One region of the Gordonia caeni genome, then DNA from elsewhere that is predicted to be linked to it. Evidence: riboswitches for the same ligand, from Rfam matches in the RefSeq annotation. Region 1 holds a riboswitch; the other holds the start of a gene.
What was found. A riboswitch is a leader RNA that binds a small molecule or an ion and turns the genes downstream of it on or off. The one in region 1 is predicted to bind thiamine pyrophosphate.

Region 1 (5,613 bases):
GGGGCGGTGGAGCGATTCGGCGATACTCGCGCCGGGGCTGTGGATAACCGGGTGGGGACTACGCGGCCGGTTCCGTGGTGCGTCGTTTCGGGACGAGGTGGGCCAGCGCGACGACGACGGCGCCGATGAGTAGTCCGGCGATCGCCGAGGCGACGGTCCCGGCCGTCCACGACAGCAGACCGGACACGCCGGAGATCAGGTCTCCGGCCCAGTGCTCGAGGTCGTGGAGCCGATCGGCCGGCCACGCGAAGCCCGCCTCCCCGAGATTGACGAGGAAGATGTGACCGCCCACCCACAGCATGGCCGCCACCCCGACGATCGTCAGAACCGACATCACCCGCGGCATCGCGGCCACCATGGCGCGCCCGATCCGCCGGCTGATCGACGAGGACCGGCGGGCCAGCGCCAGCCCGGCGTCGTCCATCTTCACGATCAGCGCCACCACCCCGTAGACCAGGGCGGTGATGACCAGGGCCACGACGACGAGGACCGCCAGCCGGATGAAGAAGGGCTCGCTCTCGACCGACGACAGCGACAGGATCATGATCTCCGCGGACAGGATCAGATCGGTGCGTACGGCGCCACCGACCATCGCGTCCTCGAACTCGGCTTTGCTCTGGCCCGGGGCCGGTCCGCTCTGCTGGTGATGGCCGCCGACCAGGCCCTCGTAGACCTTCTCCGCGCCCTCGTAGCAGAGGTACAGGCCGCCGGCGATGAGCAGGTACGGGAGAGCTTGCGGCAGAAACTGACTCAGGATCATCGCCACCGGGAGGATGATCAGCAGCTTGTTGCGGATGGAGCCGAGTGCGATGCGGCGGATGATCGGCAGTTCCCGGTCGGGGGAGAAGCCGTCGACGTACCGCGGCGTCACCGCGGTGTCGTCGACCACCACGCCCGCCGCCTTGATGGTCGCCTTCCCGGCGGCGGCGCCGATGTCGTCGATCGAGGCCGCGGCCGCGCGGGTGAGCGCCGCGATGTCGTCGAGCAGGGCAACCAGTCCAGTGGCCACGGCAATCCTTCGGCGGGTAGGGGCAGAGAAGATGCCAGAACGATACCCGCCGGCCGGGCGAGGCGCGTGTCCACGGCCGCGACTGTCGGCGAGGTCTGACAGACTGCTGCTCAGGCTCGGATACCGGAGGTCTTTCAGTGCCGCAGATGTCGCCCGACGACCCGCGTTTCGTGAACGCCACCGAAGAGACGGTCTGGAATCTCCTGGGTGATCAGCTCCTCGACGAGGACGCGGTGATCTTCGGTCAGCGCGTCACCGATCACGTGAAGGATCACGAAGCCGACTTCGTCGTCGCGATCGAGGGCGCCGGGATCGTCTGCCTGGAGGTCAAGGGCGGCGAGGTCTGGCACGACGGCGAGTACTGGCGGCAGGGCAAGACGGCCAAGCGGATCGAGCCCGTCGAACAGGCGCGCGGCGCCTGCTACGCGCTGCGCGAGTACGTCGAATCCCATCCCGCCTGGACCCAGGGCCGTCTGCGCTGGGACCACATGGTGGTCTTCCCGCACGCGGAGATCGCCGACGACTTCGCGTTGCCGGACTGCCCGCGCTGGAAGATCATCGACCGCACCCAGCTCGACCAGCTGCTTCCGCTGATCCGCCGGGTCCCGCTGACCAAGAAGCAGGACCACCCGTATCTCACCGCGACCGGGATCGAGCAGTTGCACACCGCGCTCCAGGGCCGCGGGCTGCCGCAGCGCGACGTGGTCGCCCGGTCGATGGAGAACGAATCGGCCGCCGACCTCATCACCGAACAGCAGAACGCGCTGCTGGGCGCCATCCGCCTGATCAACCGAGTCGAGGTGCGCGGCGGTGCCGGCAGCGGCAAGACGTACCTGGCGCTCGAGCAGGCCCGACGCCTGACGCGGGCGGGGCAGCGGGTGGCGCTGGTTTGCTATTCGCACGGCCTGGCCTCCTACCTGGGCCGGGTGGTGGCGCAGTGGGGCTACCGGGATCGGCCGGCCTACGTCGGCGAGTTCCACCAGCTCGGGATCGAGTGGGGTGCCGCCGAGGGGCCCGACGAATCGATCCGGACCTCCGACGCCGCGCAGTTCTGGGAGGACGAACTGCCGCGGCAGATGGCCGAGCTGGCCGAGAACCTCGACCCCGCCGACCGGTTCGACGCGATCGTCATCGACGAGGCGCAGGACTTCGCCGACGCCTGGTGGCGTCCGATGCTGGCCTGTCTGAACGACCCGGACGAGGACGGCATCTACGTGTTCAGCGACGAGGCGCAACGGGTGTTCGACCGGCACGGAACGCCACCGGTCTCCTTGGTGCCCCTCGTGCTCGACCACAACATGCGCAACACCCGGCAGATCGCCACCGTGTTCAAGCCCCTTGTGGGACAGCGGATGCGGCTGCGTGGCGGCGACGGACCCGAGGCGCGCTTCGTCGCCTGCGCCCCCGGCGACGCCGTGGTGACCGCCGACGATCAGGTCGATCTGCTCCTCGACGACGGCTGGCGGCCCGAGGACATCGCGCTGCTCACCACCGGCAGCCGGCACCCCGAGCAGGTCTCCCGCCAGGAGCTCGGCCCGGCCGGCTACTGGGACACCTTCTGGGACGACGAGCAGGTGTTCTATGGTCACGTCCTCGGCTTCAAGGGGCTCGAGCGCCGGGTGGTGGTGCTGGCCCTCAACGAGCACGAGCCGCAGGAGCGGTCCACCGAACGCCTCTACGTCGGGCTGTCGAGGGCCCGCGACCAACTGGTGGTCTGCGGGGACCCGGAGTTCGTCCGGCAGATCGGCGGCGACGAGGTGGCCGCCCGGCTCGGAGTGCCCGGGCCGGAATGAGGACCCGGTGAAGGTCCGGTCAGTCCTTGACCAGACCGCCGTCGACCACCAGGTTCTGGCCGGTCACCGCCCGCGACCAGGGTGAGGCGAAGAACAGCACCGCATCGGCGAACTCCTCCGGGGTCGTCACCGACCGCAGTGGCGTGGCCTGCGCGATCGCGTCGAAGACGGCGTCGGGGGTGGCCGCGCTGGCGTCGGTGGTGCGCAGCAGCCCGCCGGAGACCATGTTGACCGCGATGCCGTCGGGCCCCAGGTCGGCGGACATGGTGCGGGTCAGCGACAGCAGGGCGGCCTTGGCGGCGGTGTAGTCGTGGTACGGGACCACCGGATTCTGGAACAGGTTGGTGCCGACGTTGATGATCCGCCCGTGGCCGGCCGCCCGCATGCCGGGCAGAGCCGCCTGAATGGTGTTCAGCGCACCGCCGAGGATGCCGCGCAGCTGCTGGTCGAGCTCAGCCCAGGTGAGCTCGTCGGCGGACGCGCGGGCGTCGCCGTTGAAGGAGAAGTCGGGCAGCGCGTTGTTCACCACCGTGGTGACCGGTCCGCCGAAATGCGTTGCCGCGGTGTCGAAGAGCGTCGCGACCGCGGCGGTGTCGGTGACGTCGGCGGCGACGGCGAGCGCCCGGTCGGCGCCGTAGCGGTCGGCCAGCTGCTGCGCCGCCTTCGCGCTCGAGCGGTAGTTGATCACCACCCGGGCGCCCTGATCGGCGAACGCGGCGACGAGCCGAGCCCCGAGGCCGCGGCCCCCGCCGGTGATCAGCACGATCTGTTCGGAAATGGGCAGTGCGGAATCGGGCCGTGCAGCAGTCATCTCGACCATCCCTTCGCCAGTGCGAACTGGAGCAGGTTCGACGGGTCTGATCTCAGCCGCGGTCGCGGCACCCCGTGTCGCCGCCCATCCAAACACATCGGATCGATTCGTGACTATGGTCACCGGTATGACTGTCACCCTCGCCGCGGCCGGCGCGGTCGCCGCCCGGTCCGGCCTCGCCGACGAACTGCAAGCGCTCTACGTCCGGGCCAAGGCCGACGTGGGGGAGACCGACCTCGCCCACATCCGCAACGTCACCGCCTACGGCGAAGCGATCGACGCGCGGCGCCTGGAGCTGTTGCGTGACGGCGGACCGCGCGCCATCCGCAGGGCCGCGGCCCTCGAGATGCTCTACCGGCTCATGCAGTTCTCCGAGTTGGGGCACAACATCATTCACGGCAGCTACGACCACCTGCCCGGCAACGGTGAGTACCACTCCGACCGCTACCACTGGGACTTCAACGTCGACGTCGACCACTGGAAGGTGATGCACCACGTCGGCCATCACCCCAACACCAACATCGTCGGCAAGGACCACGACCTCGGCTACAGCATCATGCGCGGCAGCGCCGGGCAGGACTGGTTCGGCCACCACGTCGCGCAGACCGCGATCATCAGCGCTCTCGCGGCGATGTCGCCGCAGGCGGCGCCGTTCTTCCTGGCCAACGTGGCCCGGCAGGTGGAGAACCGCCGTTTCTTCAGCTCCTGGACACTGCGGTCACCCGCGCGGATCGCCGCGCGCGACGCCCGCCGGCGCTACGTCGCCGAGCCGCTGTCCGCCCGGTCGCGTGCATTGCAGGCCCTGCTGGCCAACTACGCCGGCGGGGTCGCCGGCTACATGTCGGTGCTGTTCCTGGTGTTCATCGAGCACCACGCCGGCGAACTGGAACTGTTCGCCGACCCCGGACCCGACGAGACCGCCGACCAGTACTACGAGCGGCAGATCCGCGCGACCCGCAATTTTCTGCCCAGCCCGGAACTCGACGCCTCCCTGGAGCGGCTCCTGCACGAGGAGGTGCCGTTCGAGAACCGGCCCGGCTTCCACATCTTCTACGGCGGCCTGGACACCCACGTCGAACACCACCTGTTCCCGGACCTGCCGCCGTCGATGCAGCGCAAGATCGCCCCGGAGGTCCGGGCCATCGCCGAACGGCACGGTCTGCCGTACAACGAGACCCCACTGCTCGACACCGTCCCGCTCATCGCCAAGACGCTGACCCGGCTGTCGGCCCCGGCCGGTGATCAGGAGGAGGGCCACCCGGTGCGTCTGCTGTCCCGGCCGCGCGAACTCGCGCGTCGGCTGGGCTACGGCCTCGCCTACAAGGTGCTGCCGGACTCCCCGTATCTGGGCAAGCCGCGGTTCTTCGACGTGCCCGTGCGGGTGCTCTCGGCGACCCCGGTCGCCGACGGCCAGGCGATGTCGGTGCGGCTGGCGCGGCCCCGCGGCTGGGACGACGTCACCTGGGACGCCGGAGCCTTCGTCTCGGTGCGCGTCGACGTCGACGGGGAAGAGCTGGTCCGGCAGTACTCGCTGACCTCCGACAGTTCCGCCGCCGACACCATGGACATCTGCATCAAACGCGTCGCCGACGGCCGGGTGTCCAATCGGCTCAACGATCAGCTGCGGGCCGGCCGGTGGGTCACCCTGGTGGGCCCGCCCGCCTCGTCGGGCGACTTCGACGTCCCGGCGCCGCTGGACAAGTCGCTGTTCATCGCCGGGGGCGTCGGCATCACCCCGATCATCAGCCTGCTGCGCCGCCTCGCCCGGGCCACCCCGGCGCCGGACGCCGTCCTGCTCTACTTCAACCGGGACGACCGCTCGATCATCTACGAGGCCGAGCTGCAGGAGCTCGCGCGGCGTGCGGGGGTGCGGCTGCACCTGTTCACCGATGCGCCCTCGGCCCGTCCCGACGTGACGACCGCGCAGCTGTCGGCGGAGCTCGTCGAGTACTACGTCGAGGACGTCGCCGAACGCGAGGCGTACGTCTGCGCCCCGCCGG
Region 2 (7,720 bases), on a different contig from region 1:
CTGTCAGCCCGAGCTCGAGTGGGACTTCCGCGTCGCCCGTGTCGCCTCGATCAGCACGTCCGGGCACAAGTTCGGCCTGGTGTACCCGGGCGTCGGCTGGATCGTCTGGCGCGATCAGGAGCGGCTGCCGGAGAGCATGATCTTCCACTGCGCCTACCTCGGCGGTGACATGCCCACCCTGGCGCTCAACTTCTCGCGCCCGGGCGCGCAGGTGCTGCTGCAGTACTACCAGTTCCTGCGCCTGGGCAAGGAAGGCTACCGCGCCGTGCAGCAGGGGTGCCTGGACGTGGCACAGTACCTGTCCGCCGCGATCGCCGACATGGGGCCGTTCGAGCTCATCAGCAAGGGCGACACCATTCCGGTCTTCGCGTGGCGTTTGAAGAAGGACCACAGCGACAACTGGACGCTCTACGACCTGGAGGACCGTCTGCGCATGAAGGGCTGGCAGGTGCCGGCCTACCCGCTGTCGGACAACCTCTCCGACGTCACCCTGCAGCGCATCGTGGTCCGGAACGGGCTCAGCCACGACCTGGCCACCAAACTGCTGGCAGACATCAAGACCGAGGTCGACTTCCTGCAGCAGCTCGACGGACCCATGCCGCATGAGAAGCGGAGCGCGTCCTTCCATCACTGATCACTTGCCGTGCCCGCCCGGATCGGCACCGGGCGGGCACGGTGTGCAACGGGTACGACGGCATCGCGGGGGCGCGGGCCGCCGTAGAAAGAGATTCACGACATGACGAGTGCGGTGCACCCTGAGTCAGCCCTGGCCGGCCGCATCCTCACCCCCACCCTGGCGAAGCAGTGCTGGGGCTTCCTCATCGGTTCGTCCCTGTTCGCACTGGGGGCCGCGCCGGGCTTCTCCGATGCCGCCGGCGCGAATGCCGCCAACCTCTGCTACTTCTTCGGCGCGTGGTTCTTCACCGCAGCGGCGCTGGTTCAGCTGGTGCGCAGCGGCCCGATGATGAAAAAGGTCTCCTACTCGCCGGGCGAGATGTTCCGCGCCGAATGGCTGGCCGGGTCGACGCAGTTCCTGGGCACCCTGCTGTTCAACGTCAGCACGACCGCGGCGCTGATGGCCCACACCGTCAAGGGCGAACAGCACCTGGTGTGGAACCCGGATGCGGGCGGCTCGGTGGCCTTCTTGCTGAGCGGCTCGTTCGTGATCCTCGCGTTCGTCCGAGCCGGCAACGCCTTCCTGTCGCCCGGCAGCCCCGACTTCTGGGCCGGGCACATCAATATGCTCGGCTGCATCGCCTTCGGGGTGGCGGCCGTCGGATCGTTCATCAACCAGAGCGGCAGCACCGCGGACGCGGCGATGGCCAATTGGGGGACCTTCATCGGCGCCCTGTGCTTCCTCGTGTCGTCGGCGATCGCTCTGCCGCGGCTCCCCTGGAACCGCGAGGGCCACGATGCTCCCGCCGGTCACTGAAACAACGCGGGGGACCACAGCACGCGGGACGGCGACACGGGGGACGGCGGGATCGACCGCGGGTGCCCTCGACGACCGCACCGTCGCCGCATGGCGGGAGCGGCTGAGCATGATCGCCGGAGCGCCGGTAGGGGACCCCGATCTGCATCTGGTGGGCCGCGAAGCGATCGATCTCTACCGGCTCGATCAGGATGTGCAGACCATCGAACCCGACGAGTTCGAGGTGTACATGTACACCTCGAAGCTCTCGATGATCAGCTCCTCCTTCGCCGCGCTGCGGAGCCCGGTGACGTTGTCCCGCAGCGAAGCGCTGACGCGGGCCCGGCCGAGTGACGAACTGGTGGTCGGTACAGTCATCGACCATGCGACCACGCGCATTGAACGGGGCAACCGGCGCATCCAATACCGGCCGGGCGAACTGATCCTCACCGGCAACGCCACCAGTTACGTGCAGCTGTCGGACAATCCGGTGGACTCGGTGGGGGTGGTGATCCCGCGGCGGCTGCTGGGCAAGCGCCGGGCGGCGATCGAGCGCAGTTGGCAGCCGTTCGTCTCGGGCAGTCTGCTGGCGCGCGCCACGGCGTCGTTCATCACCAGCTTCGCGGTGCCCACCGCGACCGGGGTGGGACCGAAGCCGAGTACCGAGACCGAGTTGGCCGCAGTCGATCTGATCGTCTCGGCCCTCGGTGAGCTGACCGGCATCAGTTCTTCGCTCACCGACAACCCGATCTTCGTCCGGGAGGCCGTGGTCGACGTGATCGAGCGGCGCTACGCCGATCCCGAGTTCGGAGTCGACAGCATCGCCGCCGAACTGCATCTGTCGCGACGTCAGGCCTACCGGTACTTCGAGGACTCCGGCCAGTCGCTGGCCGCCCGCATCGCCGACCGCCGTATCCAGGCGGCGCTGGAGTTGCTGCGCGCCGAACCGCGCACGCCGATTGGCAACGTCGCCCGGCGTTCCGGTTTCACGTCGGTCGCGACCTTCCGCAACCGGTTCCGTGCCAAGGTGGGCATCGGGCCCACCGAGTGCCGCGCGCTGCTGCTCAGCGGGCAGCCGATTCCGCCACTCGCCACAGAGGACTGACCGGTCCGTGGCCGGCGCCGAGCGGATAGGCGGCGGTCAGGGCGCGGGTCACCCAGTCCTTCGCGAAGGCCACGGCCTCGGGGACCGAGAGTCCGTGCGCCAGTGCGGCGGTGGCCGCCGCGGCGAGCGTGTCCCCGGCGCCGTGGTCGTGCGGAGTGTCCACGCGTGGGGCGTCGAAGCGGTGAAACCGGGCGCCGTCGAACAGCAGATCCGGACTGCGTTCGCTGCCGCGCAGGTGCCCGCCCTTGACCAGCGCCCACCGGGCGCCGAGCCGATGGAGTTCGGCGGCGGCGGCTTCCTGCGTCGCGTCGTCGACCACGTCGATCCCGGTGATCAGCCGCACCTCGTCGAGGTTCGGCGTCACCAGCGTGGCCATCGGGAGGAGCCGGCCCACCAGCGTGCCGAGTGCGTCGGCCGCCAGCAGCGCGTCACCGTGCATGGACGCGCACACCGGGTCCACCACGAGGGGTATCGGCCCATCGGCCCCGATACCGGCGCGGCCGAATGCGGCGGCGATCGCCTCGATGATCGGCGCCGAGGCCAGCATGCCGGTCTTCACCGCCTCGGTGCCGATGTCGGCGGTCACCGAATCGATCTGTGCGGCGACGACTTCCGGATCGATCTCCTGCACGCCCGTCACACCCAGCGAGTTCTGCACGGTCACCGCGGTGACGGCGACGCAGCCGTGCACCCCGGTCAGCGCGAAGGTGCGCAGATCGGCCTGGATGCCCGCGCCGCCGCCGGAGTCCGACCCGGCCACGGTCATCACCCGGCGCGGCACGGCGCCGGGTTCCGGTGGCGGCAGTGGCGTGGGAGTGGTGGGGGGAGTCGCCGGGAGGATCATCAGAGTGCTTCCAGCGGCAGATAGACCTCGCCGCCGGAGCGGCGGAACTCGTCGGACTTGGCGGCCATGTCGGCGGCCAGCTTGGCGTCGATGTCCTCGGCGGTCACCAGGCCGTGTTCTTCGGCGTAGGCGCGCACGTCCGCGGAGATCCGCATCGAGCAGAACTTGGGCCCGCACATGGAGCAGAAGTGCGCGGTCTTGGCCGGCTCGGCGGGCAGCGTCTCGTCGTGGAACTCCCGGGCGGTGTCCGGATCCAGGGCGAGGTTGAACTGGTCGTTCCAGCGAAACTCGAAGCGCGCCTTGGAGAGTGCATCGTCGCGTTCCTGTGCGCGCGGATGTCCCTTGGCCAGATCGGCGGCGTGGGCGGCGATCTTGTAGGTGATCACCCCGGTCTTCACGTCGTCCCGGTTCGGCAGGCCGAGGTGCTCCTTGGGGGTGACGTAGCAGAGCATCGCGGTGCCGGCCTGGGCGATCATCGCCGCGCCGATGGCCGAGGTGATGTGGTCGTAGGCCGGTGCGATATCGGTGGCCAGCGGTCCCAGCGTGTAGAACGGCGCCTCCTCGCACAGTTCCTCTTCCAGGCGCACGTTCTCGGCGATCTTGTCCATCGGCACGTGCCCGGGGCCCTCGATCATCACCTGCACGCCGTGGCTCTTGGCGATCGCGGTGAGTTCGCCGAGGGTGCGTAGCTCGGCGAACTGGGCCTCGTCGTTGGCGTCGGCGATGGAGCCCGGGCGCAGGCCGTCGCCCAGCGAGAAGGTGATGTCGTAGCGGGCGAAGATCTCGCAGAGTTCGTCGAAGTGCGTATACAGGAACGACTCGGTGTGGTGCGCCAGACACCAAGCGGCCATGATCGAGCCGCCGCGCGAGACGATGCCGGTGACGCGCCGCGCGGTCAGCGGCACGTAGCGCAGCAGCACGCCGGCGTGCACGGTCATGTAGTCCACGCCCTGCTCGGCCTGCTCGATCACGGTGTCCCGGTAGATCTCCCAGGTGAGGGCCGCCGGGTCGCCGTTGACCTTCTCCAGCGCCTGGTAGATCGGCACGGTGCCCACCGGGACCGGGGAGTTCCGCAGAATCCACTCGCGGGTCACGTGGATGTCCTTGCCGGTGGACAGGTCCATGATGGTGTCGGCGCCCCAGCGGGTCGCCCAGACCATCTTCTCCACCTCCTCCTCGATCGAGGAGGTGACCGCCGAGTTGCCGATGTTGGCGTTGATCTTCACCGCGAAGGCCTTGCCGATGATCATCGGCTCGGACTCCGGGTGCCGATGGCTGGCCGGGATCACCGCGCGGCCGGCGGCCACCTCGCTGCGCACCAGTTCGGCGTCGCATCCTTCGCGAGCGGCGATGAACCGCATCTCCGCGGTGACCAGACCTGCTCGTGCCCAAGCGAGCTGGGTGGCGGCACCGTCGATGGGTGCGGGCCGTCGCCACGCACCGCGCACCGGCGGCAGCCCGCGTTCGACGTCGATCTCGACCTCCGGATCGGTGTACGGGCCGGAGGTGTCGTACAGGTCGAGGTGCTCGCCGTTGGTCAGGTGGACGCGGCGCTGTGGGATACGCAGGTCGCCGTCGGCCAGGTAGTGCTTGGTGCTTCCCTCGATGGGGCCGAGGGTGACGCCACCGGTGGTGTGCTCATCGGCCGAGGGGCGTGCAGAGGGGACAGACGTGCTCAAGAGGAACTCCCTACGCCGGCATTATCCGGACAGGTTCGTACGGTCGGCGACCGCCTGTCGCCCTCTCAGCCCTCGGTTCGCGAGAGCCCCCGTGTGTGCAGTTGTGAGCGCCACCCTACGCGAAGGCTTTGCCCACCTTCCAGTAGGCCATCGACTTGACGCCCTTGCGGCCGAGCCCGAAGTCACTGCGGAAGATTCCGGTCACCGCGCGGGTGCTCTTGCTGTCCAGGGCCACCCAGCCGCGGTAGCCGGTGGTGTCCATTCCGGATTCGGCGGCCACGCGCACCGTCTCCACCAGCGTCGCGCCCTCGCGTTCGCGGGGGATCCAGGTGACGGTGTCCTGCGGCCGCCGATGCAGCGGCAGATCCCGGTCGGAGTCGTGCTGGTACTCGAGCCAGAGGGTCGCCGGCGCCGGTGACCCGGCCGCCGACAGGGCGTCGAGGAGCGAGTTGATCGCCGGGAGCGAGGCCGTGTCGCCGGCGATCAGCCACCCCGCCGGAGCCGGGTCGCCGATCGCGAAGTCGCTGCCCATCACCGTCACCGGCAGGACGTCGCCCGGTTCCGCCTGCTCCGCCCAGTGCGCGGCGGTGCCGTCGTGGAGGGCGAACTCGATGTCGAAGGTGTCGGACTCGGGGTCCGGGTCCACCAGCGTGTAGCCGCGCTGGTGCAGGGAGCCGCCGGCTTCGAACCACGCCCGGACCCACATCGTCGGATGCACGGGGATCTTCTGGAGCAGGCCGCCGCCGCTGAAGCCGAGTCGGAGGTAGTGCTCGGTCACCGCCTCGGTGCGGGTCACGGTGATCTCGAAGTCGTCGGCGTTGAAGAGCTTCATCACCGCGCCCTGCCAGCCGCGCCCGCTGACCGATGTCGTCATACCCGCTCCCTCGTCGCTGAACGAGGTAAGCCTAGGCTAATTATCAGGCCGGTGCCAAGGTGGCCGCGCCCGGACGGGACGCCAGGTAGTGCTTGGTGAAGCTGCACACGGGCCGTACGCGCATGCCGCTCTCGCGCATGAAGTCCACGGCGGTGCCCGTCAGCCTGGTGGCCAGGCCGTGGCCGCTGTATTCGTCGTAGAGCACGGTGTGCAGGATGGTCGCTGTCCGTTGGCCGCCGGTCTCGTCGACCGAGTAGCCGAGCACTCCGACCAGGTCGCCGGCGATCCAGAGTTCGAAGCGTTCCCGAACCGGATTGTGCACGACCTCGGAGATCTGCTGCAGGATCGCACGGGCGGGCCGGGGCGGCTTGGGGCGTCGCGATATCCGGTGCATTGCTCACCTCCTGTGATGTTCCTCACATCAGGTATAGCCCTCGGCGGGAGCGTTCACAAGTCACACCAGTCACAACTGCGTTACGACTCCCCACTGGCCACGCCGATGAGGACGAGTACCGCCGGCTTGTCGATCTTGCCCACGGCGGTCACCGGCAGGCTGCCCGCGAACTCCAACTGATCAGGAAGTTTGAACGAGGCGAGGCCTCGTTCGGTGAGGAAGGCGCGCACCGACGGCAGGTCCAGCCCCGCGCGCGGGCCGGACGGCACCACCACGGCGCAGATCCGCTCGCCGAGCGCGTCGTCGGGGACGCCCACCACGGCGACCTGGCCGATCGCCGGGTGCGCCAGCAGGTTCTCTTCGACGTCGTCTGCGGCGACGTTCTCGCCGCCCCGGACGATGGTGTCCTTGATCCGTCCGGTCACCGCGAGGTGGCCCGACGGCAGGCGTCGGACGCGATCGCCGGAGCGGTAGTAGCCGTCGGCGGTGAAGCTGCGGGCATTGTGCTCGGGCGCCCGGTAGTAGCCGCGGATGGTGTACGGACCGCGGACCAGCAATTCGCCCGCGGTGCCGTCGGGGACGTCCGCGCCGTCGGCGTCGACGATGCGGACCTCGTCGAACTCCGACATCGGGCGGCCCTGGGTGCGGTGCACCAGATCGCGAGGATCGTCCAGACGCGTGTAGTTGATCAGCCCCTCGGCCATGCCGAAGACCTGCTGTACCACCGGCCCGAAGGCGGCGTCGATGGCCGCCGCATCGGACTCGGCGAGTTTGGCGCCCCCGACCTGCAGCAGGCGCAACGAGGACAGATCCGCCGGCTCCCATTCGGTAGCGGCGCACCACAGCTGGGCGAGTGCGGGCACCAGTGCAGTGACCGTGACTCGGTGCTTCTCGATCACCCCGAACGCGCTGTCCGGACTCGGGTTCGGCGTCAGCACGGTGTGTCCGCCGACTCGCAACATGCCCAGCAGGCCCGGGCAGCAGAGCGGAAAGTTGTGCGCCGCAGGCAGGGCGGCGAGGTAGACGTCGTCCGCGGTGAGTGCGGTGATCTCGGCGGAGCGGCGGGCGTTGAAGGCGTAGTCGTTGTGCGAGCGGGGGATCAGCTTGGGCAGACCGGTGGTGCCCCCGGACACCAGGAACAGTGCGGGTGAGTCCGGGTCGGCGGTGTGGTCGGGACAGTCCCGCGGGTCGCCGTCGGGCAGGGGGGAGTGGGGGCCCGGGGCGCCGTCGACGAAGACCTGCTGCACCGTGGGCACCCGGCTCTGCAGGTCGCGGGCCAGCGCGCGATAGTCGAAGCCGCGGCGGTCGTCCTCGGTGAAGTACGCCACGGCGCCCGAGCCGGCCGCCAAGTGGGCGATCTCGCTGATCCGGTGAGCGGGCAGGGTGAGCACCGGTGCGGCGCCGGCCCGCAGC

Region 2: linked by a shared signal. The riboswitch ahead of thiC (phosphomethylpyrimidine synthase ThiC) and the one ahead of ABD732_RS14190 (3-oxoacyl-ACP reductase) in region 1 are both predicted to bind thiamine pyrophosphate.

The regions. Positions count from the first base shown of each region.
Region 1 covers NZ_BAAAZW010000008.1:132,267-137,879, forward strand. Annotated here, with positions in the region: gene ABD732_RS14180 (DUF808 domain-containing protein) at 59-1,009, opposite strand; gene ABD732_RS14185 (NERD domain-containing protein) at 1,147-2,802, shown strand; gene ABD732_RS14190 (3-oxoacyl-ACP reductase) at 2,822-3,613, opposite strand; TPP riboswitch at 3,604-3,698, opposite strand; gene ABD732_RS14195 (fatty acid desaturase) at 3,741-5,613, shown strand, end outside.
Region 2 covers NZ_BAAAZW010000011.1:51,759-59,478, reverse strand. Annotated here, with positions in the region: gene gad (glutamate decarboxylase) at 1-634, shown strand, start outside; gene ABD732_RS16450 (hypothetical protein) at 737-1,432, shown strand; gene ABD732_RS16445 (AraC family transcriptional regulator) at 1,542-2,516, shown strand; gene thiD (bifunctional hydroxymethylpyrimidine kinase/phosphomethylpyrimidine kinase) at 2,476-3,360, opposite strand; gene thiC (phosphomethylpyrimidine synthase ThiC) at 3,360-5,039, opposite strand; TPP riboswitch at 5,030-5,142, opposite strand; gene ABD732_RS16430 (siderophore-interacting protein) at 5,155-5,913, opposite strand; gene ABD732_RS16425 (GNAT family N-acetyltransferase) at 5,957-6,307, opposite strand; gene ABD732_RS16420 ((2,3-dihydroxybenzoyl)adenylate synthase) at 6,388-7,720, opposite strand, start outside.